2 regions of the Candidatus Enterococcus mangumiae genome follow, and region 1 is predicted to be linked to the other one. Evidence: predicted binding sites of a transcription regulator. Region 1 holds the regulator's gene; the other holds the start of a gene.
What was found. Region 1 encodes HrcA, which represses chaperone genes, less so after heat shock. Its sites were predicted from a motif close to TTAGCACTCNNNNNNNNNGAGTGCTAA; they were not measured.
Positions count from the first base shown of each region.

Region 2: DOK79_RS10785 (ATP-dependent Clp protease ATP-binding subunit) is a predicted target of HrcA. The motif match lies at 6,050-6,076, and genes of this name have one in related genera.

Region 1 covers NZ_CP147250.1:3,038,507-3,055,180, reverse strand. Annotated here, with positions in the region: gene DOK79_RS14465 (helix-turn-helix domain-containing protein) at 1-42, opposite strand, end outside; gene DOK79_RS14460 (PqqD family peptide modification chaperone) at 1,076-1,336, shown strand; gene DOK79_RS14455 (6-phosphofructokinase) at 1,866-2,753, shown strand; gene rsxC (electron transport complex subunit RsxC) at 3,262-4,551, shown strand; gene DOK79_RS14445 (RnfABCDGE type electron transport complex subunit D) at 4,548-5,534, shown strand; gene DOK79_RS14440 (glycosyl hydrolase family 28-related protein) at 5,806-7,542, shown strand; gene DOK79_RS14435 (DUF4180 domain-containing protein) at 7,984-8,349, shown strand; gene DOK79_RS14430 (AAA family ATPase) at 8,390-8,899, shown strand; gene DOK79_RS14425 (hypothetical protein) at 10,170-10,424, shown strand; gene DOK79_RS14420 (hypothetical protein) at 10,688-11,218, shown strand; gene hemW (radical SAM family heme chaperone HemW) at 11,620-12,801, shown strand; gene hrcA (heat-inducible transcriptional repressor HrcA) at 13,035-14,078, shown strand; gene grpE (nucleotide exchange factor GrpE) at 14,159-14,704, shown strand; gene dnaK (molecular chaperone DnaK) at 14,760-16,589, shown strand.
Region 2 covers NZ_CP147250.1:2,257,177-2,273,850, forward strand. Annotated here, with positions in the region: gene DOK79_RS10765 (peptide chain release factor 3) at 1-1,211, shown strand, start outside; gene DOK79_RS10770 (ISL3 family transposase) at 1,452-2,747, shown strand; gene DOK79_RS10775 (flagellar motor switch protein) at 2,981-3,202, shown strand; gene DOK79_RS10780 (DUF1827 family protein) at 3,224-3,544, opposite strand; gene DOK79_RS10785 (ATP-dependent Clp protease ATP-binding subunit) at 3,741-5,978, opposite strand; gene DOK79_RS10790 (phosphocarrier protein HPr) at 6,510-6,776, shown strand; gene ptsP (phosphoenolpyruvate--protein phosphotransferase) at 6,776-8,503, shown strand; gene DOK79_RS10800 (glycosyltransferase family 4 protein) at 8,672-9,712, shown strand; gene DOK79_RS10805 (glycosyltransferase family 4 protein) at 9,737-10,960, shown strand; gene DOK79_RS10810 (NAD(P)-dependent oxidoreductase) at 11,048-11,935, shown strand; gene DOK79_RS10815 (YkuJ family protein) at 12,021-12,251, shown strand; gene DOK79_RS10820 (GIY-YIG nuclease family protein) at 12,282-13,238, opposite strand; gene DOK79_RS10825 (MarR family winged helix-turn-helix transcriptional regulator) at 13,549-13,989, shown strand; gene DOK79_RS10830 (beta-ketoacyl-ACP synthase III) at 13,999-14,961, shown strand; gene DOK79_RS10835 (acyl carrier protein) at 15,013-15,237, shown strand; gene fabD (ACP S-malonyltransferase) at 15,346-16,266, shown strand; gene fabG (3-oxoacyl-[acyl-carrier-protein] reductase) at 16,277-16,674, shown strand, end outside.

The DNA.
Region 1 (16,674 bases):
GAGTAGCTCGGCAAGTTGGTTAACTGAATAATACGGGCCCATCTTTTTTCCTTCTTTCACTTTTATTGTATATTAAAAATAACTATTACTAAGTAAATTTAGATCAATGATTTGTGAAACTAATTGACAATCGATTATATATAATCAATAAAAATAGCTGAAAAAGAAATCAAGGACATCTTTCATGTTATTATACTCAAAATAAAGTATGAAGACCATACGTTTTGAAGATTATTGTTATGTTTTCCTATATTTTCAAATAGTTATCAATAAATAAAAATACCAAGTAAATCATCAACTATCAATTTATTTCGAAAAATTGTACAAATTAAAGCACAGTATACATGTTCTTTCAAAAATAGCTGAAGTCTAATTAGGAAAATCAGCAGACTCTTAAATTTCCTCAGATTAGAAAAGATGAAACATGTAGGAAAATTATGTTTGAGTTCCTACATTTTCCTAACAAATATATTGACTTTTATATTAATAACGTTATACTAAAGTTAGGAAAAAAGAGATGATTTTTTCCTAATTGATGGAAAGGAGGAAAGTGATAGTTAGTCAACAAGAAGGAATCTATCTATGAAGGATGAATGACTCTATATTACGAATTGATGTTATACAATTGATATAGATGCTTCATAGATAAAACAAAGCTTACACCGTTCTTTTTTATTCTAGAAAACAAAGTTAGCACACTAAAAAACTCCCCTTTTTTATATAGACTAACTTTAGTTTCCTAAAAATTCCCTTATCTGCGAGGCAAATTACTTCGTCTATGGTTTGTCTCGCAGTAATCGATTGAATAAATCAACGATGTCAAGGCTTAAATCAGAATGATATAGTTTTTCAATACAATAATTCATACATTTTACATAACGTTTTGAATTGAAAGAAACTATCTATTCGCTTTTAAATGTTTAAAATCAAAGTAAATACAGGAATCAATCACCCAATTAGAATAAGGATACTGTTGTCTTTGAAATATAAATGCAAGGGTGAGAGATGATTATCGTTCCGTTCAAGTAGAGAAATTTTATTGTATTCGAATAGCTAGATACAAGGAGAGAAACCAATGAAGTTAAGCAAAGCAATCGCTTATGAAAAACTAGGTAAAACAATTTATTTATCAGCAGATGACGGAATCCTTCTATTGGAAAATGAAGTAACGACCTATATTTTCGAGCTTCTAAAGAAAGAACAGACCCTCACAGAGATCAAAGAAAAAGTGAAAGAAAAATTCAAGCAAATGAATGAGTATACAAAAGAAGTATCCGATTTATTTATTGAGAATTTTTTAGCGGATCTATTAAACCGAGCAATCATAGTGAAGTGAAGGTTTAAATACATTGTTGCATGTTTGATAATTCAACATCAAACAGCTCTACTTTTTGATATCCTGACATATTTTCTGGTATAGAAGATCTTGCAAAAAGCTTAAAGCTGTTTAATTTTGAGTTATCGAACGAAAATAGAATAATATCCTATCCATCGATCGCAAGTCAAACTTGCGGTCTTTTTTCATTTTGATAGAAGTGAAAAACAGGTTTGAAGATGATAGAAATAGGATATCCCTGTGCTTTTTTCTGTCATTTGAAAAACCTCTATGCTATATTGGAATAAATATGGTATATTTTACTTAAATAGAAATAGCGAGAAAAAATGGCTTTTCGGGAGATGGATCGAAGTATCTAGTCACATCCATTCATTTTTTATCATATAAATGATATCGGTTACATCGATAGTGCATATCTGTGCATCACGATCGTAACCATTTAGACGATAATTGAAAAAAAGATGCGTATTTTATTAAAAAGGATTGGTACTCAAAATCAATGAACAAGTCTAGTGAGGAGAAGACGGATATGGCGAAAAAAGTTGGGATTTTATCGATAGAAGGATATGTAAAAGGAGCAGAACGGTTGGTAGAACAGATTGCACTAGCTGCCCCTGAACAAGAAATCGAATTGCTAGCAATTAGTTACACCGAAGAACAAGTGATAGAAACAAAGTTGGGTCGAAATGCCAACAACTGGCATTTGTTTGATTGTTCGTATTTGAGTATGGTAACTAATCAAGCAAAGTATGAGTTTATACAATCATTAAAAAAAGATAGCTACGATTGCTTGATCGTCTTAGGTGGTACTACGAGTGTTGAGTTTGCAAATGAACTACGCAATCATGGATTTCCAGTAATCACTGTGCCAGTCTCAAACTATTTGGACTATCCGAGTGGTGACTATACAGTAGGCTCGGATACATTTATCAACGGAGTGACGAAAGTGATTGATCGAATCGTCGATACCGGACATTCTCACCAAAAAGTGACGTTTATCCAAATTGATGATACTCACAGTGGGAAAGTAACGAGAGAACTATCTTTGACGAATGAAATCGATGTTTGTATTGCCAGTGAATTTGATCTAACGACGAATAAAAAATATCTGTTGAAACATATGAGCAGTCATCCTATGTACTTTTTACTGAACCGCTCAGTTAGTTCGATCGAATCTTTTGTTGCAACATTTTGCCCCGCCTTATCAGACTATCGAAGCATTGTTTTAGACAATTTAGCGATTGGCCAGTCGATGGTCACTGCTTTTGATCGGATTGCTGTGATCAAGTTGGGACACGCGGTAACTCACTTGCTAGATGATGGGTGTTTGGATGCAGAACTATATTTCTCGAATGGGAAAGTGTTGCTTGAACAATCTCTCTATGATAAAAATACGGAGAAACAAATCGCGAAATAAACAGTGTAATACCTTCCTCACAAGATATCTAATTTATGATGAACCAAATCTTTTAGTGCTAAATGCAATCAACAAGTATAACGATCAGTAGCTATGAAAAAGTCTTAATTCAAAATGACATTTGAGTTAGGACTTTTTTTATTGTTATTTAGCAAAAGCATTAGATAAAAATTTTTATAAAATACTCTTTTATATATCTCCGTAACATGTTATTATATTTACACAAAACAGTTATTTTATGTTAGGTTGTATTCTTTTGCCGTATTTAGAAACAGTCTGGAATATTATAAATTTTAGATTTACTTTGAGCAAACGAGATTAATTTTTCTCACTTGCTTGTCAGATTTAATTTTGTTTTGTATAAAAAATATCTTGTTATTATATGGGGAGAAATGAAAAGATTTGGTTATCGTAAAAAATATGAATGGATCGGATTAGGTATGCAATTAGCATTAGTAGCGATCGGTTTGATCTATTACTTTTGTATCTATCGTTAGGGGAATGAAAAATGAAAATAATAGTAAAGAAACGTTTAAGTGGCGTTCCTCTTGAAAAAAGGAAGGACACCGCGCAAAAGGTTATTGAGAAACTAACACCACCGAAAAAAATTATATTACCAATGTCCATGCATCTTGGAAAACCTGCTAAAGTTGTGGTCAAAGTGGGTGATAAAGTGGCAATTGGTACAATCGTTGGTGAAAAAGACGGACTGATATCTGCCAATGTTCATAGTTCCGTTTCAGGAGTCGTCAAAAAAATTGAAAACCGGATGATCAATCATCAATCAACTAAGGTAGTTATCATAGAAAATGACTTCTCAGATCGCATCGAATCATTACATACAAAAAACAAAGAGTTACATAGCATAGTAGAAAATGCAGGAATCGTTGGTATGGGAGGTGCTGGCTTTCCAACGAATGTAAAGCTACAACCTAATGACGAACACCCTATCCATACTTTGATCATCAATGCGGCAGAATGTGAACCAGCTATTACCAGTGATCGACGATTGTTGATTGAAAAAACAGAAGAAATAATAAAAAGTATCCAACTTATTTTAGATACGTATCAAATTGAAAAAGCAATGATTGCGATTGAAAAATCATCAATGGAAACAATCGCCCATTTGCGTAAAAATTTGACCGACCCACGTATCCAGTTACATATACTCGGTGATCTATACCCACAAGGCGCAGAAAAATTAGTGATCAAACATGTATTATCTCAAGAAATTCCTAAGGATAAGCTACCTTTTGATTTAGGTGTGATCACACTAAATGTAGCGACCGTTCACAGTATTTTTATTGCTTCAGTCAAACAAATCGCTTCCGTAGAACGAGTTGTAACAGTCTCAGGAACACCAATCAAAGAAGGGAAAAATTTGTGCGTACGGATCGGCACACCAGTGGAAGCATTGATTGATGCTTGTGGTGGATTTACGTCCTCACCTCGTAAGGTGTTAAACGGTGGACCAATGATGGGCAAACTGATCCAATCATTAGACGAACCAGTGACAAAAACGACAAATCTGATTTTAGCATTATCTGAAAGGGAGGCAACGATTCCTGAGGAACAAATGTGTATCAAATGCAGTGAATGTGTAAATGCCTGTCCAGTCGGCTTACATCCAATCTTGATCAGCCAAGCATTTCGTCATCAAGATCTACAAACAGCTGAACAACTAGGTGCGTTAAATTGTTTGGAATGTGGTGCGTGCTCATTTATCTGTCCTTCAAAAATCGATTTATTAAAAGATATCAGAGCGGTTAAAAATCAGATCATGGAGGCAAAAAGATGAGTGAACGATATACAGGTAATGGAACGGTCAATGGGCCACATATCCGTAATGGGTGGACAAGTCAGTGGAAAATGAAACAAGTGTTGATTGCACTCTTATTTCCAACGACCGGCGCGCTTTATTTCTTCGGTTGGTATTCTTTGGTGATGATCACTACTAGTATTATCACTTGTGTGTTACTCGAAACACTTGTCCAAAAGGCGACCAAACAACCAGTTACGATCAATGATTTAACAGCTGTGATCACCGGTTGGCTCCTCGCTTTGACGTTGCCAACTAGCGCACCTTTGTGGACAGTAGTTATCGGAGATTTTATTGCTATTGTTCTTGTAAAGCATCTAGGCGGGGGATTAGGACGTAACTGGATCAATCCAGCAGTAGCAGCACGCGTACTACTAAAGCTCTTTTTATCTCCTTGGATCACTAATTGGATCGCCCCAGGACCAGATGCAGTCACGACTGTAACACCACTCGTAGCGCTCGGACACTTTTCTCGAGAAGTTAGTGTAACTACCCCCGAATGGTGGAAACTATTCTTAGGGATCGACTTAGGTGGACCAATGGGCGAAACGAGCAAATTGCTTCTATTAATCGCTGGCGGTTACTTGATCCTGCGAAAAATAATCAATCCATTGGTTCCTCTATTGACGCTAAGCGCATTTTATCTTGCGATTTTGATTTATAGCCAGTTCAATTTTGTTTTTGCCACAGCACATTTACTCAGTGGCGCATTGATCATGGCATCGGTCTTTATGGTTACAGACTATACGACTTCCCCTATGACAGACAAAGGAAAGTATTATTTTGCTATCGGTTGTGGTGTGGTTTGTGCCATTTTGAGAATCGTCTTAGATTTACCAGGTGGCATTGGAGTAGCGATTGTTGTCATGAATCTAGCGGTACCGTTCATTGATCAATGGACCATGCATCGAGTCTATGGTGAGAAAAGATTGAAGATAACTTCAATAATTGATAACAAATAGAACTGTCACCCGACTAGAGAAATTTAGTCGGGTATTTTAATATGTAGTTCTACTTAACTATCTTTTTGTGAAAGAAATCAAAAATTTCACCCATGAATGAAATTTTTGGTTGTAGAACGATTCATTTATTTGCTACTCTACAAGGGATATCGTTTGTTATTTTATCTTGTGTTGAAACAGAAAAAGTAACACTATTCCAAATGATAACGAAATACTTTCTATTTAGAATGATAACTAATCATGTCTAAATGAAAAAAGATTGGAGAGTCAAATGAATAAACTACAACTAAAAATGATGCTATGTTTTCTGGTTCTGTTTTTAATAAACCTACCAGTTAATGCAAAAGCTGAAGCAACGAATGAGTTAGTTGATCGAAAAAATTTTTCATCTCAACACACCGATTGGTTAGATGCAACAGATGTGACTATTTTTGGTGAGCATGCATTACAACATGGAAGCTTAGAAGATCAGTCAGATTCATTACAAAAAATTATCGATCGCACTAATTCTTTAACCAAACAGCTATATATTCCGGCTGGTACGTATATTATCAATAAAAATGTAGTGTTAAGAAGTGGCCTCAAGATCAGAGGAGAAGAAGAGAATCCAACAATATTGAAAAATGAAACAGGACAAAACGTTTATTTGTCAGATGAAAATTATCAGACGAGCCAAAATATTGAGATTCAGTTATTATTTTTCGACGGAGTAGGAATTTTTACACGTTTAGCAAATAATATCACCATCAATGATAATGTGTTTTATCATCCTGTCTCTTTGTACCCGATCAACTTACAGACGTCCAATGGGGCAACCATTCAGAACAATATCTTTATGAGAGACCATGACCATGCAACGCCAGATACAGAAAATCGTGCAATCTATATTGGTGGTTTTTCGACAGTTGGAAGATATGAATATATGGAAAATGTAGAGATTACAGATAATCTATTTGGATTACGGATCAATGAGTTAGAGGCAATCAAGAGCTTTAGCAATCCTGAAATCATCAAAACCATTGATCGTCTACAATCTGCGTTAGAGTCTAAGCAAATCGCTCTTGAACATAATGAACAAAACTATCTTTCTTGTGCTGTCAATTCATATAGTAATTCGAAAAATGTTTTGATAAAAAATAATTTCTTCCAGCAAATGTACGAGAATAAGGATCGATATGGTGTGGTGGGCGATCATGCCATTTATCTAAGAGGATCACAGAATGTTCAGGTTGTAGGCAATCACGTTCGTGGATTGCAAAATGGACCGTATGGTGGATTTAAATTCAAATCAGGACGTGACATCACGATCATGAATAATTATCTACGTAATACAGGTATTATTATGTACGAAACACCAGAATTCGGACTAGGTGATAGTTTTGCTCAAGGGCAAGTAGCTGAGTTATCGAATTGGTTAGTAGCAAATAACGTCTTTGATTTTAAAGAATGGCAGGATAAATACGCGATTGGGATAGAGTATAATCGGCATACTGGAAAAGACAATGTATTTAATGGGGTATTCATTGATAATAAATTTATCAATTACCACAATATTCCTGCTAACCGCAGAAGAGAGCTGCTGATCATGAATCAAGCTTCTGAAGGTTTTAAAGGAGAGACAACGTATGTTTCTGGCAATACACGTGATGACACGCCTGATCGTCAATTGAATGTTGAGTTTTGGTCCTCAGCAGAGTATGAAAAAATGCCAAAGGATTGGAGAAATTTGATTGATTCCACGCTGTATGACCAATATAAAGGAGCGGAAGTACCAATACAAGATGCTTTTCCTATTGGGCAGACGGTTGAGATTGTTTTAGGAGAATCATATGATCCGTTTGATTTTGTTGATCACACCCATACAGAAGAAAATGATCGCCCTGAAATCACTATTTTGAACCCTGAAGTTCTATCAAAGGTTGGTCAACACCAGCTAGAACTAATGCTTTTCTATCCAAATGGGCGAACAGTCCGTGCGATAGCAAATGTGACGGTTCTGTTTCAATAAAAAATTTTAGGTGGTCCCACAAACACGTTGAAACTTTTGGAGAAATTACTTTCTTCCAAAAGTCAGAAGAATTAGAAGCGTTTCTGCCAGATAAAGATTCAGAAGGAGTCATTTTATAAGAAATACTATGTTTGCAGGACCATTTTTGATTGAAAAGGCATTGCCAATGAACTTCGCTAAATAGGTGATTCTAACAAAAGAACAAACGTATGAAGTTGCTCATATTTTTTTGCATTAATAAAATAAACCAAAATTGGTTGCACATAAAAAAATAGCTCGTAAAAATCAAGAAACTGTTCAAGTTTTAGGATTTCACGAGTTATTTTTTTATCGATTTTTTAGCAGTCATATTTGTAACAAAAAATAAGCAGCAAGTAAGTAAAATGTTCCAAAAATGAATCCGCCACTATGATATACTTAAAAAAACAAGAGGTGAGACAATTGTTGGTAAACGTAGTTGAAAAAAACAAAAAGAACATCGTAGTGATTGAAATGGAAAATCATAAACCACTGATTTTTGATACTGCCTCTGCCTTAGATTTGGCAATGTCATTAAATTATCATTATCAAACAACTGATATCATTCTAAGGAAAGAAGCCATAATCAATGGATTTTATGATCTAAGTTCAGGAATAGCAGGAGAAATTTTGCAAAAATATATCAATTATGATATCCATTTAGCAATCATTGGTGATTTTAATGAAGGCAGTCAAGCGCTGAAGGATTTTATTCGAGAAGCAAACCAAGGGAATAATTTCTATTTTGTATCAACTTTTGAGGAGGCTGTGGACTGCTTGGGGAAATGATTGTTTTGAAAAATTATAAAAACTGAAGGAAGGATAGTAAATGAATAGTCAATTAATTATTTTGCGTGGCAATTCTGCAAGCGGAAAATCTACCATCGCATCAAAAATTAGAGCATCATTTCCTCGAGGAGAAGTGATGCTGATCGCTCAGGATGAAGTCAGATTAAACATCCTCAACGTAAAAGACCGCATAGAAAATCCTACGGCTGACTTGATCCAATCCATCGCATTATTTGGGCAAGGGAAATTTAAAATCATTGTGATAGAAGGGATACTAGGCAGTCATATTTATAAAGAGATGTTTGTTGAGCTAGTTACGAATTTTCAACAGAATGCGCATATTTATTACTTTGATATCCCTTTTGAGGAAACAGTGAATCGGCATAAAACAAGAGAGAAAAGTGTCCAATGGGGTGAAACAGTCATGAAAAAATGGTGGCTGGAAAAAGACTATTTGAGATTAGACAATGAAAAAACAATAACTGGTGATATGTCAGAAGAAGAGATTCTCGAAATGATCTTAAAAGACCTCGTAAAATGTAATAGTTAGTTATGTAGTATAACTAAAAATAATCCATACTTTATAATTTTAGAAGGTAAATAATTTGAGCCAGAACAAAGAGAAGAATATTAGAATATAGTTAATAGGATAGAATTCAGAACTTTTGCGTATATTTATAGAAAGCCATTTAATCAAAAGGTCGCTCGCTCATACGTTCCTTAAAGCTTATCAACAGTGTAATTTTGGAGAAAACTGATGAAAGTAGTTGAGAATAAAAAAATACAGGTTTGAACTTATAGACTAAAAGAAAAGAGTGGACAAATGAAAAAAATGTTTTTGATAAGTCAAGTTCTATTAGGTGTTAATACGTTTATGTTGATTGTAATGCCCTTTATTTTGAGTGTATTGAGTAACTTATTTCCTAAATTTGTTGATAGTGATATTGTATTATCATGTATAGGGTTTTCGCTGTTGGGAATATATATTACTGCTCCGTTTGGTGTAATCATGTTAGTGGTATATACTCTATATCTTTGGTACCAAGAAAAAAAGAAAGATCGTTCTAAAACTACTTAATTAGCTGAGGAGTTAAGTAAGGATAAATGACAAAACTAGAAAAATAAGGGAGTGATTTTTGTAAAACATTTATCCTATCGTTAAAAAGACATTTTAATATCCTTCGAAAATTGATTAACAATGCTTGTAAAGGTACATATGATGACTAGAAACTTAGAGGAATTGGAGGGAAAATTAAAAGACTGAAAAAGAACAAGTACAGCAAATCGTAAACAGCGTAAATAATTAGTGAAACATAGCTCGGGTCGTAGAAAAAGTTATTGTTGCTCAAAGTGTTATAACGTCAGTACGAGGTAAAGCATTAGCTGGAGAGTCATTATAGAAAATTTAGATGTAGTATCCGAAAAAGACTATTTTTTTTACATAAACTTTTGACAGTAGATATGAAGAAGGGATTAGGTAAGTAAAAGTGATATATTTAGAGGCTCGAATACTCTTATGTTTCTTAAGTCTCATGTTTTTCAGTATAGGTATCAATTTTTTATTGAAAATAAAAAAATAGTACGAAAAAATCTTGATAAAGGTTTATCAAGATCTGATTATACGAAGGCAGAAACTTATTTAACTAAATATAGGTTTTATGTATATTTAGGATTTTATACTCTTGTACTTAACTTAATATTATTACGTTTTAACTAATAATAAGCATTTTTTATTATTCTAGTTAAGATTCGTCCTTAGACAAACGATTAAATTTATTAAATACATGATAAGTAACGAAAAATTGGAAATGAGGTGTTTTATGTTTAAGAAAATTCGAAACATAAGTATAGTGTTGTTTATAATAAATTTGTTTATATTAGTAGTTGTTCCAATTGTATTTTCGGTTATTTTTAAAATTTCTCCTCATTTAGATCCAAGTCCAAATGGCTTAGGTGTTGTGCCACTACTAGCTGTAATTTTAGGTGTATTTTTTGTGAGAGTAACTGGTCCTATTATGTTTATTATGCTGCTGATCGATATAGCTTGTAATGTAAATGTAAAAAATAGTCTTTAAAATCAGTTGTCGGAGTAGAAATATGTGTTAGATACTTGAAATGCAATTTATACATATTAAAAAAAATGTGAAATTGATTCATGACTATATAGAAAAAGCGACTAAAATTTCAAGTATTAAGAATTGGCAGTCTATGATTTGAGTCTGCTAAATATTTTTATTCGATTATTTAGCAAACAAAAATATAATTCAATTGGTTAAGACTTTGAATAATGAAAAGGTATTTATTTTATGAAAATTCTTGTAAGAGGTGATTTTGTAAAATGATAGATCAAGATCCTTTTGTGCTTAAAGTTGGTTGGAGAGAATCAATAAAAATGATATTTTTTGGAGTATTATTGATAACTCTTACAATAGCCGGACTTATATGGCTCTTTTACCCTTTTTTTAGTGCTGAAGATACATGGGATATGCTGGTTAATAGTATCTTATTTTTAGTAATAGTTTTAACTGGAGTACCATTTTTAGTATATTTAATAAGTGTCCTTTCATTTGGTTTAGTAAGTACAGGATTTTACAACATTGTAAGATTAAAAAAATATGATGGATTGATTTATAGGTTAGATGAAGATGGGTTAGCATATTTTGAAAACAACAAGTATCATTTGAAAAAATGGAATGAAATATCAGATGTAGGCTCTTTTAAGCAAGAAGATACGGAAAATAAAGTACTTTATAAATATGAAATCAAGTTTACAGATGGAACGACTCATGAATTTGATTTAAGAGGGAAATATCCTACGAAGGAATTTAAAGGCGTCATTGAACGTTATTGGTTATTTTACAATCATTGATGGGTGTTTTATGGTCTCGATAAGTAGATGATTCTACATTAGGGTATATGATTTTAAACAGAATGAAATAATGAACTTTCAAAAGCTATTCTATCCGAGTAATCATGAAAACCACACTGGAAATTTACAGCCAAGTCTCCACGACAACTAAAGAAAAAATAATCCAAGAAATCGATTCTTGGATTTTTTAGTGGATTTGTTTGTTAAATACGTTTAGTATGCGTATATAAGAGGTCGTGAAAGTGCCGGTTAGCTCCGATGATAATAAGAAAGCAATTTTCGAAACAGCTTTTCATGTTTTGAAAATTGCTAGCTTATTTCAAGGAGTTGGCACTTGAACACCGTTTAAAGAGTGGTCGAAAAGCAGTACGACTTTTTGACGTAAGGAGAAAGAAAATCAAATGAAAGAAACAAACAAATCCGCAGAACATAAGGTTTCTGCTTATATCCATATCCCGTTTTGTGAGCATATCTGTTATTACTGTGACTTCAATAAAGTGTTTCTTGAAGGTCAGCCGGTCGATGAGTATGTGGAGATGCTGTTAAAAGAAATGGCGATTATGATGGCGCGCCGTCCATTCAATGAGTTGGAGACTTTGTATGTTGGTGGTGGGACACCGACTTCGTTATCGGCGAAGCAGCTAGATCGGTTACTGTCTGGCGCAAGAGAGATTTTACCTTTTAATGAAGGAAAAGAATTTACGGTTGAAGCGAATCCGGGTGATTTGACGAGAGAAAAGTTACAAGTTATGAAGAATTACGGAGTAAATCGTTTATCAATGGGTGTCCAAACGTTTGATAATCGTTTATTAAAAAAGATTGGGCGAAAGCATACGGCAGAAGATGTCTATGAAACGATGCGTTTTTTAGAGGCGGAAAATTTCTCGAATGTCAGCATTGATTTGATTTATGCGTTGCCTGGACAGACGTTAGAAGGCTATCGTGATACATTGGAGCGGGCATTAGCACTAGACTTGCCACACTATTCCTTATATTCATTGATTTTAGAGAACAAAACGATGTTCATGAATTGGGTTCGGCAAGGGAGATTGCAGCTGCCGGATCAAGAGACGGAGACTCGGATGTTTGAAGAAACGATCGAGGCGATGGAGAAACATCAACGTCATCAATATGAAATCAGCAACTTTGGCTTAGCTGGTCACGAATCGCAACATAATTTGATGTATTGGAATAATGACCATTACTTCGGATTTGGTGCAGGAGCAAGTGGTTATTTGGACCATACTCGGTATCGCAACAAGGGGCCGATCCAACATTATTTACGTCCGTTACGTGAAGGTGAATTGCCTGTTTTGGAAAAAGAAGAGTTGTCACGAAAGAATCAAATCGAAGAAGAGATGTTTCTTGGGCTAAGAAAAAAAGTGGGCATTGAAAAGCAACACTTTTTAGCACGTTATGGCCAATCGCTTGAATCGTTGTATCAATCTGTCCTTGACGAATTAGTGGAGGAAGATCTATTAGTGAATGAAAAGGATCGAGTGTATTTGACACAAAAGGGAACTTTTTTGGGGAATAATGTATTCGAGCGGTTTTTATTGGATAAAGAGTTGCCGAGTGTTTAATTGATTGTTTAAATTTTTTATAACCGATAGATAAAAAAACAAATTTACTAAGTGTTTTACGGAGAGAAAGCTTGATTTTAAGGGGATTTGAGTCAATCATTAATTGGTTAGCACTCTGTATGTTAGAGTGCTAAAAAAGTGGGTTCTTTTCCTTGACACTTTTTGGTCTTCTTGCTATATTTATAAGTGGGTTAGCACTTAGAAGATAAGAGTGCTAATGAGAGGTGAGAAAGATGTTGACACAGCGACAAAGTGATATTTTACGTCTGATCATCCAAAACTATACGAGTAGTGGGGTGCCCGTTGGTTCCAAAACGTTAATGGCGGAAGGAGTCGAGGCAAGTCCAGCGACGATCCGTAATGATATGAAGGCTTTAGAGGATGAGGGTCTTTTATTGAAGACACACTCTTCATCTGGACGTATACCGTCTGCGCTGGGTTATCGTTACTATGTGGATCATCTCTTACGACCTGCTCGTGTAGCAAATGATGATTTGCACCAAATTCGACAGTCTTTAAACAAGGAATTCCATGAAATCAACGAAATCATCAAGCAATCAGCTGAGATCTTATCTGAGTTGACTAGTTACACTACTTTTTCGTTAGGACCCGAGATTAAAGATCGCCGTTTGACCGGTTTTCGCATCGTACCATTGAATAGTCGTCAGGTCATTGCGATCGTGGTGACAGACAATGGAAATGTGGAAAGTCAGGTTTTTACTCTTCCTGAAAACTTAGGTAGTCAGGACTTAGAGAAGATGGTTCGTATTGTCAATGATCGTTTGGTCGGTGACCCGTTAGTGACCGTATACAATAAGTTGCGTACGGAGATTCCGATGATCTTACATAAGTATTTCCAAACGACAGAAGGGATGTCTAATCTCTTCGACACAGTTTTGAGTCATGCGTTTGAAGATAAAGTTTATGTAAGTGGCCAAATGAATCTGCTAAATTATGAACCACTGCAAGATGTGGATCAGTTCAAGTCAATGTTTTCATTTATGACAGATACTTACGAACTGACACAGATGATCGTACCGATGGATAGTAAGATACACATCAAGATCGGTTCGGAGTTAGGCAATGATCTATTGCAAAATATGAGTATGATCCAAGCGAGTTACGAAATCGTTGGCCATGGACGTGGGACGATTGCATTGCTCGGACCAACTAGTATGCCTTATTCAAAAATGTTAGGCCTCGTGGATGTCTATCGAAAAGAATTGGCGTACAAGCTTGCTGATTATTACCGCACGCTTGACCGTTCGGATTTTTAACAATCGAAAAAGTGACTGATCGTTCTTTTTCGAACTGAGCGATCAAGCATCTGACTGAATAAGGAAAGGAAGACTGCATCATGAAAGAAAACCAGGAAGAATTAGATCAGGAATTGAATGATACGCAGGTTGATCCAGAAACAGAAGAAGTTGAAGTTTCAGAAGAGGAAGAAATAAACGAACTTGCGAATCTCCAAGCTGAATTTGATGAAATGGAAGATAAGTTTTTACGTGCACGAGCAGAAATCGCTAATATGGCGAATCGTGGTAAAAACGAACGTGAGCAACTGCAAAAATACCGCTCACAAGATTTAGCGAAAAAATTGTTACCTTCGATCGACAACTTGGAACGTGCATTAGCGACAGAAGTTTCGGATGAACAAGGCGCAAGCTTGAAAAAAGGTGTCGAGATGGTACTTGAAAGTTTAAAACATGCGTTGAAGGAAGAAGGGATCGAAAAAATCCCTGCAAAAGGAGAACCTTTTGACCCGACATTGCATCAAGCAGTTCAAACGGTACCGGCAACGGATGATTTACCGGCTGATACGATCGTTGAAGTGCTACAAGAAGGATATAAATTACATGACCGCGTATTGAGACCAACAATGGTCATCGTCGCACAATAAAGTCATGATGGAATAGAAACAAACAACTTTGTAATAAGATAAGGAGACGTTTATTATGAGTAAAATTATCGGTATTGACTTAGGTACAACAAACTCAGCAGTAGCTGTATTAGAAGGAAACGAAGCAAAAATCATTGCAAACCCAGAAGGAAATCGTACAACACCTTCTGTTGTGTCATTTAAAAATGGTGAGATCCAAGTAGGGGAAGTAGCAAAACGTCAAGCAGTGACAAACCCTAACACGATTTCTTCAATCAAACGCCACATCGGTGAAGCTGGTTATAAAGTAGATGTTGAAGGTAAATCATATACACCTCAAGAAATCTCAGCAATGATCTTACAATACATCAAAGGTTTTGCCGAAGACTATCTAGGTGAAAAAGTAGAAAAAGCAGTTATCACTGTTCCTGCTTACTTCAATGATGCACAACGTCAAGCAACAAAAGACGCTGGTAAAATCGCTGGATTAGAAGTAGAACGTATCGTTAACGAACCAACTGCGGCAGCACTTGCTTATGGTTTAGATAAAACTGACCGCGATGAAAAAATCTTAGTATTTGACCTTGGTGGTGGTACATTTGACGTATCGATCCTTGAATTAGGTGATGGCGTATTCGATGTATTATCTACTGCTGGAGACAACCATTTAGGTGGGGATGACTTTGACAACAAAATCATCGATCACATGGTTGCTGAATTCAAAAAAGAAAACGGCATTGATCTAGGTCAAGATAAAATGGCTTTACAACGTTTGAAAGATGCTGCTGAAAAAGCGAAAAAAGATCTTTCAGGTGTTTCAAGTACTCAAATCAGCTTGCCATTTATCACAGCAGGCGATGCAGGTCCATTGCATTTAGAAATGACATTGACTCGTGCGAAATTTGATGAATTGACAGCTGATCTAGTAGAACGTACAAAAGTTCCTGTACGTCAAGCATTGAAAGATGCTGGTCTATCTCAATCAGAAATCGATGAAGTTATTCTAGTTGGTGGTTCAACTCGTATTCCTGCAGTTGTTGAAGCTGTAAGAAAAGAAACAGGTAAAGAACCAAATAAATCAGTAAACCCAGATGAAGTTGTAGCAATGGGTGCTGCGATCCAAGGTGGCGTTATCACTGGTGATGTGAAAGACGTTGTTTTACTAGACGTAACACCTTTATCTTTAGGTATTGAAACAATGGGTGGCGTATTTACAAAATTGATCGATCGTAATACAACGATCCCAACAAGTAAGTCACAAGTGTTCTCAACAGCTGCGGATAATCAACCTGCTGTAGATATTCATGTATTGCAAGGGGAACGCCCAATGGCTGCGGACAACAAAACATTAGGTCGCTTCCAATTGACAGATATTCCAGCTGCACCACGTGGTATCCCACAAATCGAAGTAACATTTGATATTGATAAAAATGGTATCGTGAATGTATCTGCAAAAGATCTAGGTACACAAAAAGAACAAAAAATCACGATCAAATCTTCTTCAGGTTTAACAGACGAAGAAATCGAACGTATGGTAAAAGATGCTGAATCAAATGCAGAAGCAGATAAAGCACGTAAAGAAGAAGTTGATCTACGCAACGATGTCGATGCATTACTATTCTCAGTTGACAAGACTTTGAAAGAATTAGAAGGTAAAGTTGACGAAGAAGAAGTGAAAAAAGCGGAGGCAGCTCGTGATGAATTGAAAGCTGCTGTAGAAGCAAACAACATCGAAGAAATGAAAACAAAACGTGATGCATTGAATGAAATCGTGCAAAACTTGACAGTTAAATTATATGAACAAGCTGCACAACAACAAGCGCAAGAAAATCCTGAAGCAGCACAAGGCGGAGCGGATGATGTCGTAGATGCTGATTTTGAAGAAGTCGATGACGACAAAAAATAATCAGTTCATGTAGTTTCACCTAAAGAGGTCAAGTCCCGCTTTAGAATAAGCCGAAGAATTCGAAAATAGCTTCTCATATTTTCGC
Region 2 (16,674 bases), 780 kb from region 1:
AAAAACTTTTCCAAGTAGTCAAAAAAAGAGGCATCCCTATTTTCACTTTTATCAATAAATTGGATCGTGACGGTAGAGAGCCGCTTGAATTATTAGAAGAATTGGAAGAATTATTAGATATCGAATCTTATCCAATGAATTGGCCGATCGGTATGGGTAAAGGACTGGAAGGATTGTATGACATCCACCATAACCGTGTCGAATTTTATCGCCCTGAAAACTATCAAGATGAACGTTTAGCTCAATTAGATGAGGACGGGCATCTGCCGGAAAATCATCCGTTAAGAAATAATTCATTGTACGAACAAGTCCTTGATGAAGTAGAACTGTTAAAAGAAGCAGGTGACGCATTCAATGAAGAAAAAATCGCTCGCGGAGAGCAAACACCAGTCTTCTTTGGTTCAGCTTTAACTAATTTTGGTGTACAGACCTTTTTAGAAACGTTTGTTGAATTTGCGCCATCGCCTTATGGCCATAAAACACGTGAAGATCAAGTAGTCAGCCCATACGAAGAAGAATTCTCTGGTTTTGTCTTTAAGATTCAAGCAAATATGAACCCGGCTCACCGAGATCGTATTGCGTTTGTACGAATCTGTTCAGGCACATTTGAACGTGGGATGGATGTTTTCCTAGAACGAACGAATAAAAAATTGAAATTAAGTAATGTCACTCAGTTTATGGCAGATGCCAGAGAAAACGTTGAAAATGCTGTAGCAGGAGATATCATTGGAGTATACGATACTGGAAACTATCAGATTGGTGATACTTTATATGAAGGAAAACTAAAAGTAGCTTATGAAGAATTGCCTTCATTCACACCAGAACTTTTCATGAAAGTAACAGCAAAAAATGTGATGAAACAAAAATCATTCCACAAAGGGATCAACCAATTAGTACAAGAAGGGGCGATCCAATTGTACAAAACCTATGTGACGGAAGAATACATCATTGGTGCTGTTGGACAATTGCAATTTGAAGTTTTCCAATATCGGATGTTGAATGAATACAACGCAGAAGTCATCATGTCACCAATGGGCAATAAGATCGCACGCTGGATCGAGCCAGAGGATCTAGATGAAAAGATGAGTTCAAGTCGAAACATCTTAGCAAGAGATCGTTTTGATCAACCGCTATTCCTATTTGAGAACCAGTTTGCAGAACGCTGGTTTGCAGACAAATATCCAAATGTGAAATTGAAAAGTTTGATGTAATAAGCAGTTCTCATTGATTTTGTGGTTTACGCGTAGTGTAATACAGCAAAAATATTTTCAAAGCCACACATCAGAACGAACACACGATAGTTCCTGTTTTCAGGGCTCTATAATAAAGTGGACTGATGAATCAATTCTGATTCGTCAGTCCACTTTTTCTTTTTGGGTATTAAAAAACATATCGTTCTCTAGTATGATTAAATCACCACAAAATAAACAACTGAGAGGACGATATGCTCTATGGAAAATTCTATCAAAAAAATGCTCCGATTAACAGATAAATATTTAACCATCCAAGATGTTTCTTACGAAACGTTCCATCAAACCAATACTTTAGTTATTGACGCAGTGTTAGCTCCTCCTACTTCTGCTTGTTTGACTTGTGGCTCTGCCGTGAGAGATTCGAAGGGGAAAACGGTCATTGTCAAAAATGGCAAGAAAATGACCTGCATTCGTTTCGATCAATTCAACCATTTACCGCTAATCATGCGGCTGAAGAAACAACGTTATCACTGTAGAAACTGCCATACCCATTGGACAGCCCAAAGCTATTTTGTTCGGCCAAATCATTCGATTGCCGAGCATGTAAAAATGAAAATCATTGCTTTACTCACCGAAAAGGTCTCCTTATCTTTTATCGCAAAGCATTGCCAGGTGTCTATTCCAACGGTGACGCGTATTTTGAAGTCGTTAAAAACCTATTTACCAAAACAAGCCAAGCGCCACCTGCCCAAAGTATTGATGGTCGATGAATTTCGTTCCCATGTATCCTCAGAAGATAAGATGAGTTTTATTTGTGCCGATGGGGAAACCGGGCAATTAGTTGATATCTTACCCACTCGAAAATTGTCTCGGTTGACCACTTATTTCCAGACATGTGTGAATCCATCTGACGTCGACTATTTAGTTACTGATATGAATGCGGCGTATTTTCAACTAACAAAAAAAGTATTTCCTCATGCCAAACTGGTCATTGATCGTTTTCATGTGATCAAACACATGAATCAAGCGTTCCAAGATTTTCGTGTCCGTGAAATGAAACGCCTGATTGCTTCGGGCAATCGGACAATGCCAAGGAAATTAAAAAGCCATTGGCGCTTACTCACCAAAAATCGGAAGAATATCAACCACACAGAATATAAAACTTGGCGTAGCTTTCGTGCCCCAAAGTATCCTTACCTGACAGAAGCCATGGTGCTTGACCGTTTATTAAGTGCTTCAACTGCCTTGAAAGTCGCCTATCAAGCGTTCCATGAACTAGCGGATGCCTTTCGTGACAAAGACCACGAGTCATTTTTCACTCTCTTGCATCAGTTACCAGAAACATTAGATAAAGAATTTCGGCTAAAACTACAAAATCTTCTGAGCTATGAAGAAGGGATTCGTCATTCTTTGATTTATCCTTACTCTAATGGGAAAATTGAAGCAAAAAACACCCACATCAAAACACTCAAACGAGTGTCTTATGGCTTTAAATCATTTGAGAACATGCGCATCCGAATCTTTTTGACGAATCAAGTCATTCACGTCAAATAACGAAGAAAATCCGGAGAAGAAGTGTTCACTTCTTCTTCCGGATTTCACTTGATTGCACTCATCAGTCCTTATTGACAAAGAGCCGTTTTCAGTGAACGATCGTGTGTTTTTTTGTTGAAGTTTAACCCTTTTTTTGGTTTTTTTGAAAAAATCAATTAAAATCAAATAAAAAAATAGATTAGAATGTTTTTGCGTACATATATAAAAAATAAGCAAAGAAAGAAGGGAAATAAATGGAAACAGATATGGAGAAAAAGCAGCGTATTGAGAGAAAAAAAGCAAAAATGCGGCGAGTGTGTCAAATGCTGGATATTGAGAATTGGGAAAAAAATGAACGCATCGTCCAAGAGATCCGTTCGATCATCCAAGCGGATCGCTCCGTGAAAGGAAGAGAAGGAGAAAATAGGAGAAACAAAAAAAGGGAATGCCAAGTGACTTCGACAAAACCCTTTTGATTCGTGATTTATTTTTTATGTCTACATAGCAATTGGTGCATCTAGATTTCTTTTTGGAATAGAGATCTCTACTAAGCCAGGTAACTCGATTACTTGGATGTCTTCAGGATGGTACTCAGCGTCATGGATTTTTTTTAAGAAGTAGTGTTGGATTTCTTCAATTTCTTTTGGTTGGATATTACGGTTTTCATTTGTTAGGACGATTTCATTATGCTCAGGAGCTTCTGTATAAATAACAGTTGTATTTCCGGCAGTATATACCTTGACCATATGTGCATCTGTATTTTCCAACTGATTTAAAACTAATCGTGAATGGCTGTTTGTTACATTAACTAGTTTCATGGCGCTCACCTCTCTTATGTATTTAAGAAATAACTTACCTTAAGTATAATTTTTTTTTAGTAAATTGAACAGCATTTTGTCTTTTTAAAAATAAAAGAATTAGGAAAATTTAGTTACTATTTTTTTCAAAAATCAAAATAAAAGCGGAGAGTGGCAAACTCTCCGCTCGATTTTTTGCTGATTTCTTAGCATGAAATTATTCTGTCGGTTCGTTGTTTGCTTCTTTGACTAAACGTTCAGGTTTAGACGTGATGACGATTTTATCGTCTTTATCTAATTTTGCTTTAAGATCATGGATCGTTGGATGGTCAAGATAGAATTCAGCAATGCCGTCTTCGATTTGTTCTTGGATCGTTCGACGTAATGGTCGTGCGCCCATTGCTGGATCGTATCCTAGATCGACCAATTTTTCTTTGACATTGGTAGGAACATCAACATGCAACTGTTGTGCAGCTAACAGTTGGTTCACATCATCAAGCATAAGACTAACGATCGTCATCAAGTTTTCTTTTGATAATGCGATAAATTCGATGATGCCGTCAAAACGGTTCAAGAACTCAGGTGTGAAGTAGTTGTTCAATTGATTCAAGACAGAACGAGTCACACCTTCACGAGCGGCACCAAAGCCGACATTTGCTTCTACTTTTCCGGTACCCGCATTACTTGTCATGATGATGATCGTATCTTTGAAGCTGACAGTACGTCCTTGAGCATCTGTTAATCGTCCATCATCTAAGATTTGCAAGAACATGTGTAAGACATCAGGATGCGCTTTTTCTACTTCATCTAGTAGTACTAAGCTATACGGATTTCTACGTACTTTTTCAGTCAATTGACCAGCTTCTTCATAGCCGACATAGCCTGGAGGAGAACCAATCAATTTAGCGACACTGTGTTTTTCCATGTATTCTGACATATCAAAACGGATCATTGATTCTTCAGATCCAAATAATTCGTATGCAAGTTGTTTCGCTAATTCTGTTTTACCGACACCGGTAGGACCGACAAATAAGAAAGAACCGATCGGACGTTTTTTCTTACTCAAACCAACTCGATTACGACGGATCGCTTTTGCTACGCGATCAACTGCATCATTTTGTCCGATAACATGTTTCTTCAAGTCGTCAGCTAAGTTTTTCAATTGTGTTTGTTCTTTTTCTTTTAATTCACCAACAGGGATTCCTGTCCGTTGTTCGACGATTTTTTCCATATCTTTTTCAGAGATCACAGGAATTTCTTCTTCTGAAAGTTGACGTTCTTGCATTTTTTTCAATTTATTGATTTGATCGCGGTAATAAGCCGCTTTTTCGAAATCTTCTTCTTTAGAAGCTAATAGTTTTTGTTCTTCTGCTTCTTCCAATTTCTTTTCGATCGTTTTTGGATCAACGATTTGGATCGTCAAGTTTTTCTTAGAGCCTGTTTCATCTAGCAAGTCGATGGCTTTATCTGGTAAAAAGCGATCTTGGATATAGCGATTCGACAATCTAGCCGCAGCTTCGATCGCTGCATCCGTATATTTGACATGATGATAATCTTCGTAACGATTTTGTAGTCCTTTTAAAATGCTGATCGTTTCATCTACGGAAGGTTCATCCACACGAACGGGTTGCATGCGTCGTTCTAACGCTGCGTCTTTTTCGATGATTCGATATTCATTCAATGTAGTTGCACCGACCATTTGTAATTCACCACGCGCTAACGCAGGTTTTAAAATGTTGCCGGCATCCATATTGCCATCTCCGGCTGAACCAGCCCCAACGATTTCGTGGACTTCATCAATAAATAGGATGACATTTTCGGCTTGTCTGATTTCTTCAATCAGTTTTTGCATACGTTCTTCAAACTGACCACGGATCCCTGTGCCTTGGACAAGTGAAACGACGTCTAAGCGAATGACTTCTTTGTCCAGCAGTTTTTGTGGGACATCGCCATCAACGATTTTTTGTGCAAGTCCTTCAACGACAGCTGTTTTACCAACACCTGGTTCGCCAATCAATACTGGATTGTTTTTGGTGCGGCGATTCAAGATCTCGATCACACGCTTGATTTCATCATCGCGACCGATAACAGGATCGATTTCGCCTTGGCGTGCTTCTTCTGTGATATTGATCCCATATTCTCCTAAAAGCCCATCCGAAGCTGGTCCTTGAGGTGGTTGCCCCCCGTTGAAATTATTGTTCCCGCCGAATTGGGTAGGTGGTGTTTGTTCAAAGTTGCCTTGTTGTTGCATTTGACGAGACATCGAACGAAATAGATCGTCCAGACTTCCAAAGCCAAATGGATCATTTTGAGCCATACTCGTTAGACCTCCATTTTGCTGATTTTTGATTTTTTGATAACAGCTCTGACAATAGTCAAGTTGTGTACGTTGCCCATTAACAGTCGCATATAAGTGAATCGTTGCTTCATTTTTTCCACAGTTTTGACAAAGCATAAAATATTCACGTCCTTTCAAACATTGGTCGATAGGTCTATTTTACCTCGCGTATTTCTTTGGGTAAAAGAATAACACTTGATCAAACCCATTGAGAAAGTCAAAGTCAATTGACCATTACTGACCATTTGTTTTAATTATACTGAATTTTTGCTGAGACGCAAGTAATTGATTCTTTGGATCGTGGAAAAAATTAAATCAGGTAGGCGTCAAGCCTCATTTGCTGATAATTTTCAGAATTCACAATACAGAAAACGAATACTTTATAGGAAGAATAGTATCATGAAGATCAAGCGAAGATAAAAAAACAAGGTTTCTATCAAAACAGAAGGAATAGAAACTAAGCATGAGATAAATCAGCAAGATACTTTACTGGAATTTCTCTCAATTTAAATGAAAACTGTTGTAACTAAGGAAAAAAAATGGTAATCTTTACAGATGAAAGGGTTCATCTGCTTAGCTCTATCATGGATTGCTAAAAAAGAAAACCCTCACATAAAAACAACACTCACTTAAAGGAGACCGATTAATATGGAAAAGAAAGAATTTCACGTAGTAGCAGAAACTGGGATCCACGCACGTCCAGCTACACTATTAGTACAAACAGCAAGCAAATTTAACTCTGATGTAAACTTAGAGTATAAAGGTAAATCAGTAAACTTAAAATCTATCATGGGCGTAATGTCTTTAGGTGTAGGTCAAGGTTCTGATGTTACTATCACTGCTGAAGGTGCTGACGAAGCAGACGCTATGGCAGCTATCGTTGAAACAATGAAGAAAGAAGGCTTATCTGAATAATGGTTGAAATGCTAAAAGGGATCGCCGCTAGTGACGGAGTAGCCGTTGCAAAAGCTTACCTGCTAGTTCAACCGGATTTATCATTCAGTAAGACGACAGTTGAGGATACTTCAGCTGAAGAAGCTCGTTTAGATGGTGCTTTAGCAAAATCAACTGAAGAATTACAACAAATTCGTGAAAAAGCAGCGCAAAGCTTAGGTGAAGCAGAAGCGCAAGTATTTGACGCACATTTAATGGTTCTTTCAGATCCTGAAATGATAGGTCAAATCAAACAAAACATCAAAGATAACAGCGTAAATGCTGAATCTGCTCTTAAAGAAGTAACTGATATGTATATCGGTATGTTCGAAGCAATGGAAGATAATGCTTACATGCAAGAACGTGCAGCAGATATTCGTGACGTTGCAAAACGTATTTTAGCACATCTACTAGGTGTGACTTTACCAAACCCTTCAATGATCAATGAAGAAGTAGTTGTCGTGGCACATGATTTGACGCCAAGTGACACTGCACAATTAGATCGTAACTTCGTAAAAGCTTTTGTAACAGATATCGGTGGACGTACATCGCATTCTGCGATCATGGCTCGTTCTCTTGAAATCCCAGCAATCGTTGGAACAAAAGAAATCACTGCGAAAGTGAAAGAAGGCGTAATGTTAGCTGTTAACGGAATCGAAGGCGATGTAGTCATTGATCCAACAGCAGAACAAAAAGCTGAATTTGAAAAAATCGGTGCAGATTATGCTGCACAAAAAGCAGAATGGGAAAAACTGAAACATGCTGAAACAGTGACTGCCGATGGCAAACACTTTGAATTAGCAGCCAACATTGGTACACCAAAAGACTTAGTCGGTGTGCATAACAATGGAGGCGAAGCAGTTGGACTTTACCGTACTGAGTTCCTTTATATGGATTCACCAGATTTTCCTACTGAAGAAGACCAATATGTTGCTTATAAAGCAGTATTGGAAGGAATGGAAGGAAAACCTGTCGTTGTTCGTACAATGGATATCGGTGGAGATAAAGAACTACCATACTTGCAATTGCCGCATGAGATGAATCCGTTCTTAGGATACCGTGCATTACGTATCAGCTTGTCAGAACAAGGTGACGACATGTTCCGTACGCAAATGCGTGCGTTGTTACGCGCCTCTGTTCATGGAAACTTGCGTATCATGTTCCCAATGGTTGCTACACTAAAAGAATTCCGTAGTGCAAAAGCAATCTTTGAAGAAGAAAAACAAAAATTAGTAAATGAAGGCATTGAAGTTTCTGATTCGATCCAAGTAGGGATCATGATCGAGATTCCAGCTGCAGCCGTTATTGCGGATAAATTTGCTAAAGAAGTTGACTTCTTCTCAGTAGGAACAAACGACTTGATCCAATACACAATGGCAGCTGACCGTATGAACGAACGTGTTTCATACTTGTACCAACCATACAATCCATCAATCCTACGTTTGATCAAAAACGTCATTGATGCAGCACATGCTGAAGGTAAATGGGCTGGTATGTGTGGAGAAATGGCCGGCGATCAAATGGCTGTTCCTTTACTTGTTGGTATGGGATTAGATGAGTTCTCAATGAGTGCAACATCGATCTTGAAAACACGTAGCTTGATGAAACGTTTAGACACAAGCAAAATGGCTGAACTAGCGGATCGCGCGCTTAATGAGTGCGATACAATGGAAGAAGTCGTAGAGCTTGTCAATGAATATCTAGCTTGATTTTTTAAAACAGGTACAGTATTTGGCTGTGCCTGTTTTTTTGTTTTTATGCAATAAGCAAAATTAAATTCTGCGCTATCTTACAACTTTGTTGGGAAAAAATCGGACTTAAGGTTGAGTGACAGGTTTCAGGCTGTGTTATAATATAAGAGTAAGGGGGCAACATAGATGAAGGTATTACTATATTTTGAAAGTGAGAAGATACTTTCTAAGTCCGGCATTGGTCGTGCACTTGATCATCAAAAACGTGCTCTTAAGGATGTAGGGATCTCCTATACTTTAGATAGTAAGGAAGACTATGATATTTTGCACATCAATACATATGGTATCAATAGTCATAATATGATCAATAAAGCGCGTAGAAACGGCAAGAAAATTATATATCATGCGCATTCAACAGAAGAGGATTTTCGTAATTCCTTTATCGGTTCGAATCAATTATCGCCGTTAGTAAAAAAATATTTAGTTGGTCTGTATGAAAAGGCGGATTACTTGATCACACCAACTCCCTATTCAAAAAAATTACTGAAAAGTTATGGGATCGATTTGCCTATCCAATCAATCTCCAACGGGATCGATTTAGAGAAATATCAACCTGATCCTGTCAAAGAACAAAAATTTAGGCAGTATTTCAATCTGTTACCTGACCAAAAAGTAATCATTTGTGTTGGACTCTTTTTTGCTAGAAAAGGGATCATTGATTTTGTTGAAATAGCAAAACAGATGCCAGACTATACATTTATCTGGTTTGGTCATGTGCCAATGTATTCGATCCCAAGCAACATCCGTAAAATCGTAAAAGAAGATCATCCTGATAATGTTATTTTTCCAGGCTACATTCGAGGCGAGATCATCGAAGGCGCTTATTCAGGAGCGGATTTATTCTTTTTCCCTTCTTATGAAGAAACAGAAGGAATCGTAGTGCTTGAAGCTTTAGCAAGTAAACAAAATGTGTTAGTACGTGATATCCCTGTCTATGAAGGTTGGCTCGAAGATCAAAAAAATTGTTATATGGGACGAAACAATGAAGAGTTTTGTGAACTGATTCAAAAAATCGTACAACAAGAAGTTCCTAGCGTAGTCGAAGCTGGCTATCGAACAGCTGAAGAACGAAGTATTGAAAGAATTGGTGAGCAGCTTCAATCGGTCTATGAAGAAGTGTTGAAAGCATCTGATTCTTCAAGTGAACAAATGGAAGAATCAAAATAAAAGGTAGTTTGGAGGCGAAAAAAGATGAAAATCGGCTTTTTTACCGATACCTATTTTCCGCAGGTAAGTGGCGTAGCTACATCGATCAAGACATTGAAAGAAGAACTCGAAAAAATGGGGCATGACGTCTATATATTTACGACAACAGACCCTAATGCAGACAAGTTAGAAAAAGATGTGATCCGTATGCCGAGTGTTCCATTTGTATCATTCAAAGAACGACGAGTCGTGGTACGTGGAATGTGGTATGCCTATTTAGTAGCGAAAGAGTTAGAATTAGATCTGATCCATACGCACACTGAATTTGGTGCTGGCATTCTTGGAAAGATGGTGGCCAAAAAATTAAAAATCCCATCGATCCATACGTATCACACGATGTACGAAGATTATCTCCACTACATTGCAAAAGGAAAAGTGATTCGACAATCCCATGTCAAATACTTGTCACGGTTATTTGTGAATCATACGACAGGTGTCGTTTGTCCGAGTGAACGTGTGATCGAAACGTTGCGTAGCTATGGCGTGACAGCGCCATTGCGAGTGATACCAACAGGGATCGACATTGATAAGTTCAAACGTCCAGAAATCACACAAGAACAAACCAACGAGTTACGTGAATCTTTAGGGATCAAAGAAAATGGTTTGATGATTTTGTCTTTGAGTCGGATTTCTTATGAAAAAAATATCCAAGCATTGATCCAAGGGTTTCCAGAAGTCATTGAAAAGTATCCTGAGGCACGCTTGGTCATTGTTGGTAAAGGTCCTTATGTAGATCAACTAAAAGAATTGATCACCTCACTGGATCTCGATGAAGTAGTTCAATTCACCGGAGAAGTCGATAATAACGATGTCGCATTTTACTATCGTGCGGCTGATTATTTCGTATGTGCTTCTACCTCTGAAACGCAAGGATTGACGTACACAGAAGCAATGGCGGCTGGTACACCATGTGTTGTTGAAGGAAACGATTATTTGAATCGTTTGTTTGATCATGCTTCTCTTGGACGAACATTTGAACGAGATGAAGACTTTGCTCCTGCACTTATTGATTATATTGAAAGCAAAGTAGAAAAAGATCCAGAAATCTTCGAGAAAAAACTTTTTGAGATCTCAGCTACTCATTTCGGCCAATCAATGATCGAATTTTATGAAGATATGCTTGTTTATTACAAAGAAGAAATGCGTAAAAAAGAAGAAGAAGCATCGATCGAACGAATTAAAATTAAATTAAATTCCTTCAAAAGATAAAAAAACAGTGAATAATTCTAAAAAAATCCTTGTTTCTAGCGTATACTAGCATAGAAACAAGGATTTTATCGTTTAGGAGGGCACAAGATGAAAATTGGTTTTATCGGCACAGGAGTTATGGGAACTGCGATCGTTCGTCATTTACAAAAAGCAGGTCATGAACTTACTGTTTATAATCGCACAAAAGCAAAAGCGGAACCACTCGTCGAAGAAGGAGCAACTTGGGCGGATAGTCCGCAACAGGTAGCTGAAACAAGCCAAGTCGTCTTTACGATGGTTGGCTATCCTCAAGATGTAGAAGAAATCTATTATGGTGAAAAAGGGATTTTCCGAGCTGGATTGAGCGGTAAGACAGTCGTCGATTTGACGACAAGCACTCCAACCCTTGCAGAAAAGATTGCAACAAGCGCGCAAGAGCTAGGAGCAGAAGCATTAGATGCACCAGTTTCAGGGGGCGATCTAGGTGCTAAGAATGGTACTTTGACGATCATGGTCGGCGGAAAAGAGCATGTCTACGAGGAAATATTACCGTTATTCCGAGAGTTTGGAACGACATTTACGTTGCATGGCTCAGCTGGAAAAGGGCAGCATACAAAAATGGCAAACCAAATCATGATCGCTGGTACGATGACTGGCATGACAGAAATGCTTGTTTATGCGCAAGAAGCTGGTTTAGACTTAGAAAAAGTCATCGCTACACTTTCAGGTGGCAGTGCAGCCAATTGGTCATTGAGCAATTATGCGCCACGTATTTTACAGGAAAATTATTCGCCTGGTTTTTTTGTCAAACATTTTATCAAAGATTTGACGATCGCTTTGGCAGAAGCAGAAAAATTAGGACTGAATTTACCGGCGACAAAAGAAGCCCGAAAACTATATGAACAGCTAGCGGAAAAGGGTTTTGAGAATGACGGAACACAAGCGTTGATCAAGCTTTGGTGGGAAGATGGAAAGCAGCCGAAAAAAAAATCTTAAAAAACCAGTTTTTTTGGAGAAAATCAATGCAAGTCGACGATGCTTTTGATACAATATAACAGAACTAAGAAAAGGAGGACCTCCGATGGCACATTCACAATTAGTCGCAATCATTAAACGACTGGAGGCTATGGTCGAATCAGCAGACAATGAACTGCAAGTTCGTCGCTTTGAAAAAGAAGGCGTAGAAAAATGTACCGTGACTTATGATAAAGCGACCGAAACATTTGAACTTACTGAGACAGACACACATCAACAATACGAATTCGACAATGTCGATATCGTTGCGATGGAGATCTATGATTTGATTCAATAAGATTTCGAGCTAGCTAAAAGAGCCTGGAATTCAGCCGATTGGTTGGATTCCAGACTCTTTTTTTATTTGTTGTTCGGCTTTGACTAATTTACGCTGATAACTGATCAAGATCTGAACAGGATCGATTTCCGCTTGAGATAGTTGACGCTTGAGTGACAACGTATTATCTTTTTCATAGTAAAAATGAGGTGCTTGTCCTGGCTCTGTAATCGCTGTATCAGCCACTTGACCATAGCAGATCAGGAAATGCTTCATCTTGGATTCATCGCTAGCTAACGGCATGCTCAGCGTGATTTTCGGCGTACGCAAAAACTTTTTTTGTTCCTGGATTCTACGTGTAAAATAGGTGACCAATTCAATATCCCTTTGAAGAATAGCCGCCTTTTCAAAATTTAGTTGTTCAATGAAATGCAATTGACGTTTTTTTAAATAGCTGATCAATTTCTTATTTCTCCCTTGTAACAACCCTTGGATCTCTTTCTTCTTTTGTTCAAAAGTCCAATCCTTCAATTCTGGAAGTTGGGCTTGTAAGGCTAAATGACTGATTTCAGAAAGCCACGGCATTTGATAGTTTTCTTCGATGATGCGAAGGATACTCGGCATTTTTTTGTAAAGTCGAAACGGACCGTAAGTTCTTGCAGTGGGCACATTCGTGAGAGAAAGGCCATCAGGTTGGATATGTAAGTAGTTGTAGTTATCGAAATAATTCATTTGTCGGTTGTAGATTGGACGATAGTGTTGGATCAATTGACACTCTAACAATAGAGCATCTAGTTCTGTATCGACGACAACGACCTCAAAATCGGCAATCGAACGAACTAAGCGCAAGACTTTTTTTGAGTGTTGTTTATTTTGATAAAAATACGTACTTACACGATTTTTTAGATTTTTCGCTTTACCTACATAAATGATTTTTCCTTCACTATTTTTCATTAAGTAAACCCCAGGTAATAAAGGGAGGTTTTTTACTTTCTCTTTTGGTTGCATAAGTGCTCCTCTAGTTGAAATTGAAATCAAAAAGATTATAACAGATTTACAAAAATGAACAATATAAGCTATGATATTTTATAAATAAATTAAAGAGATACTTTGATAATCAAAATATTTTTTTTGAACCTGATTTTAATTGTTTGATAAACAAATGCTGGTAGTAAGGCTTTTTGTCATGAAAATAAAATTAAAAAAAATTAATAATGCAAAAAAATCTAGTGAAAAGGTTGCATTTTGAAAAAAGTTAAGATATAGTTTGAACATCAAAAGATTTGATAATCAAACTAATTTTAGTGGATGGTGGAACATGGAACCTGATTTTAATACAGTAAATGATTATCTCGTTAGTGTCTTCAATGATATTTTGACGATCGAAGAATCCGAATTAAAAAAGTCACAATTCAAAGATCTGTCGATTACAGAGATGCATACGATCGAGGCAATCGGTATGTACAAGAAAAAGACAACTTCAGAAGTAGCCAAAGAACTGTCGATTACTGTTGGGACCTTGACCACTGCTATCAACAAGTTAGTTAGAAAAGGCTATGTTGAGCGTATCCGTAGTGAAGACGACCGACGAGTGGTGAAGCTGGGGTTAACAAAAAAAGGAAAGCTGCTTTACCGCGTGCATCAGCATTTCCATCGTGAAATGGTCAAAAACATCATAGACGGTCTGGCTGCCGACGAACAACAAGCTTTGCTGTCTGCATTGAAAAACTTGCATGATTTCTTGCGAGATTACAAGTGAGGAAGTTTAATGGAACAATTTGGAACGATCACAGCAACGGCAAGTGTCTTACCGGAAAAAATCATCACAAATGATGATCTCTCAAAAATGATGGACACTTCGGATGAGTGGATCTCATCACGTACAGGAATCAAGGAGAGACATTGTGTAACCGACCAGGAAACTTCCGATTTGTGTTACCTCGTTGCCAAAAAATTGCTAAAAAAAAGAGCACTTGATCCGAATGAACTTGATTTTATCATCGTAGCTACGATGTCGCCCGATTATACATCCCCATCTGTAGCGACCTTAGTTCAAGGTAGGATCGGCGCAACAAAAGCAATCGCTTTTGATATCAGCGCAGCTTGTTCGGGATTTGTTTATGCATTGAGTGTAGCAGAGAAATTGATTCGCTGCGGCTCAATGAAGGGTTTAGTGATTGGCGGCGAAACATTATCCAAACTGATCGATTGGACAGATCGTTCAACCGCTGTTTTGTTTGGTGATGGTGCAGGAGGCATTTTATTAGAAGCCGGACCAGAACAAAAATTATTGAGAGAATCGCTAGCGGCAGATGGCTCGCGTGCGCAATCCCTCACTTCCGGTTATCTGCCAAATCATTCGCCTTTATACACGGAAGATTCAGAAGGTTCTTACTATTTAAAAATGGTCGGACGAGATATTTTTGATTTTGCTGTAAGAGACGTTGCGATGAACATCAAAGAGATCATTCAAGGCACAGCTGTTGATTATCTGCTTTTGCATCAAGCAAATTTGCGAATCATCGAAAAGATTGCTCGTAAGGTCAAAGTCCCACAAGAGCAGTTTCTAACGAACATGGATAAATACGGTAATACTTCCGCAGCAAGCATCCCGATTCTTTTAGATGAGGCAGTAGAAAGCGGAGCAATCACATTAGGACAAAAACAAAAAGTGGTATTTACAGGTTATGGTGGAGGATTGACATGGGGAAGTATCCTCATGGAACTATAAACTGATAAAAATAAAAATATAAAAAAGAAACAATATCGGAGGAATTATCATATGGTATTCGAAAAAATTCAAGAAATCATTGCGGAAGAATTAGGAAAAGACGCAGAAGAAATCAAATTAACGACAAACATCCAAGAAGACCTTGAAGCAGATAGCTTGGATTTATTCCAAATCATCAACGAGATCGAAGATGAATTTGATGTGAAAATCGAAACAGAAGATGGCATCAAAACAGTTCAAGATTTAGTCACTTATGTTGAAAAACAAACTGCATAATCATCAAGATTAGGTTGGGGGCTGGGACATTTTCCGAAAAAGGAGTGTCTTAGCCTTTTTTTAAATGAAAAGAAGATATTTATCCTGAATATAAATAGGAGAACGATGATGAAAACAGCATTTTTATTTAGTGGACAAGGTGCACAATACCAAGGAATGGGTCAAGACCTCTACCATGAGCCAATCGTGAAAAAGACCTTTGATGAAGCAAGTGAGATCTTAGGCTATGATATGGCAGAGCTTTGTTTTTCAACAAATGATCGTTTAGATCAAACGGTCTATACACAGCCTGCTATTTTGACTGTCAGCATTGCCTTTTATCGTTTATTAGTAGAACGTGGAATCACTCCTCAGGCTGTCTTGGGACTTAGTTTAGGTGAATATTCTGCATTAGTGGCAAGTGGCGCTCTTTCCTTTAGAGAAGCCGTGGCGTTAGTCGAAAAAAGAGGTACGTTCATGACCGCCGCTGCACCAACAGGTAGTGGAAAAATGGTCGCAGTCATGAATGCACCAGCGGACGTGATCGAAGACTGTTGTAAACAGGCAGAACAAATAGGGATCGTTTCACCAGCAAATTACAACACCCCACAGCAGATCGTCATTGGTGGTGAAGAAAAAGCAGTGGATCAAGCGGTTGCTTTACTAAAAGAACAAGGCATCAAACGGATGATCCCACTGAATGTCAGTGGTCCTTTCCACACAGCCATCTTGGAACCAGCTGCTAGACAGCTAGCAGAAGAACTAAGCAAAATCGCTTTTTCGGAACCTAAGATCCCAGTGATCAGTAATACAACAACGGAGATCATGACAAAGGAAAGTATCCCAGCTTTACTTGAACAACAAGTGATGAAACCTGTTCGTTTCTATGAAAGTATCGAAAAACTCAAAGACTTAGGGATCGAACAAGTCGTTGAGGTCGGACCGGGTAAAGTCTTAAGTGGTTTTATGAAAAAGATCGACAAATCGATCGCAGTCACACGTGTTGAAAATCAGCAAACATTCGAAGAAACAATCAATCAATTGTCATAGGAGGCAAGTTATGGACGTAACTGGAAAAAATGTGTTTATTACAGGCAGTACACGAGGAATTGGCGAAGCCATTGCTTTAGCTTTTGCCAAAGCAGGGGCAAATATCTTCCTAAACGGTCGTGGAGAGATCCCAGCCGAAAAAATCGATGCAATCAAGGCATACGGTGTGGAGTGCGTGGGGATCTCAGGCGATATCTCCGATTATGATAAAGCAGGAGAGATGATCAAAGAAGCAGAAAAGCAATTGGGTTCTGTCGATATTCTGGTGAATAACGCTGGAGTTACTAATGATAAACTTGTCTTACGTATGGATGCAGATGATTTCAAGAAATGTTTAGATATCAATTTAACAGGCACTTTCAATATGACACAGCACGTGTTGAAAAAAATGATGAAAAAAAGAGAAGG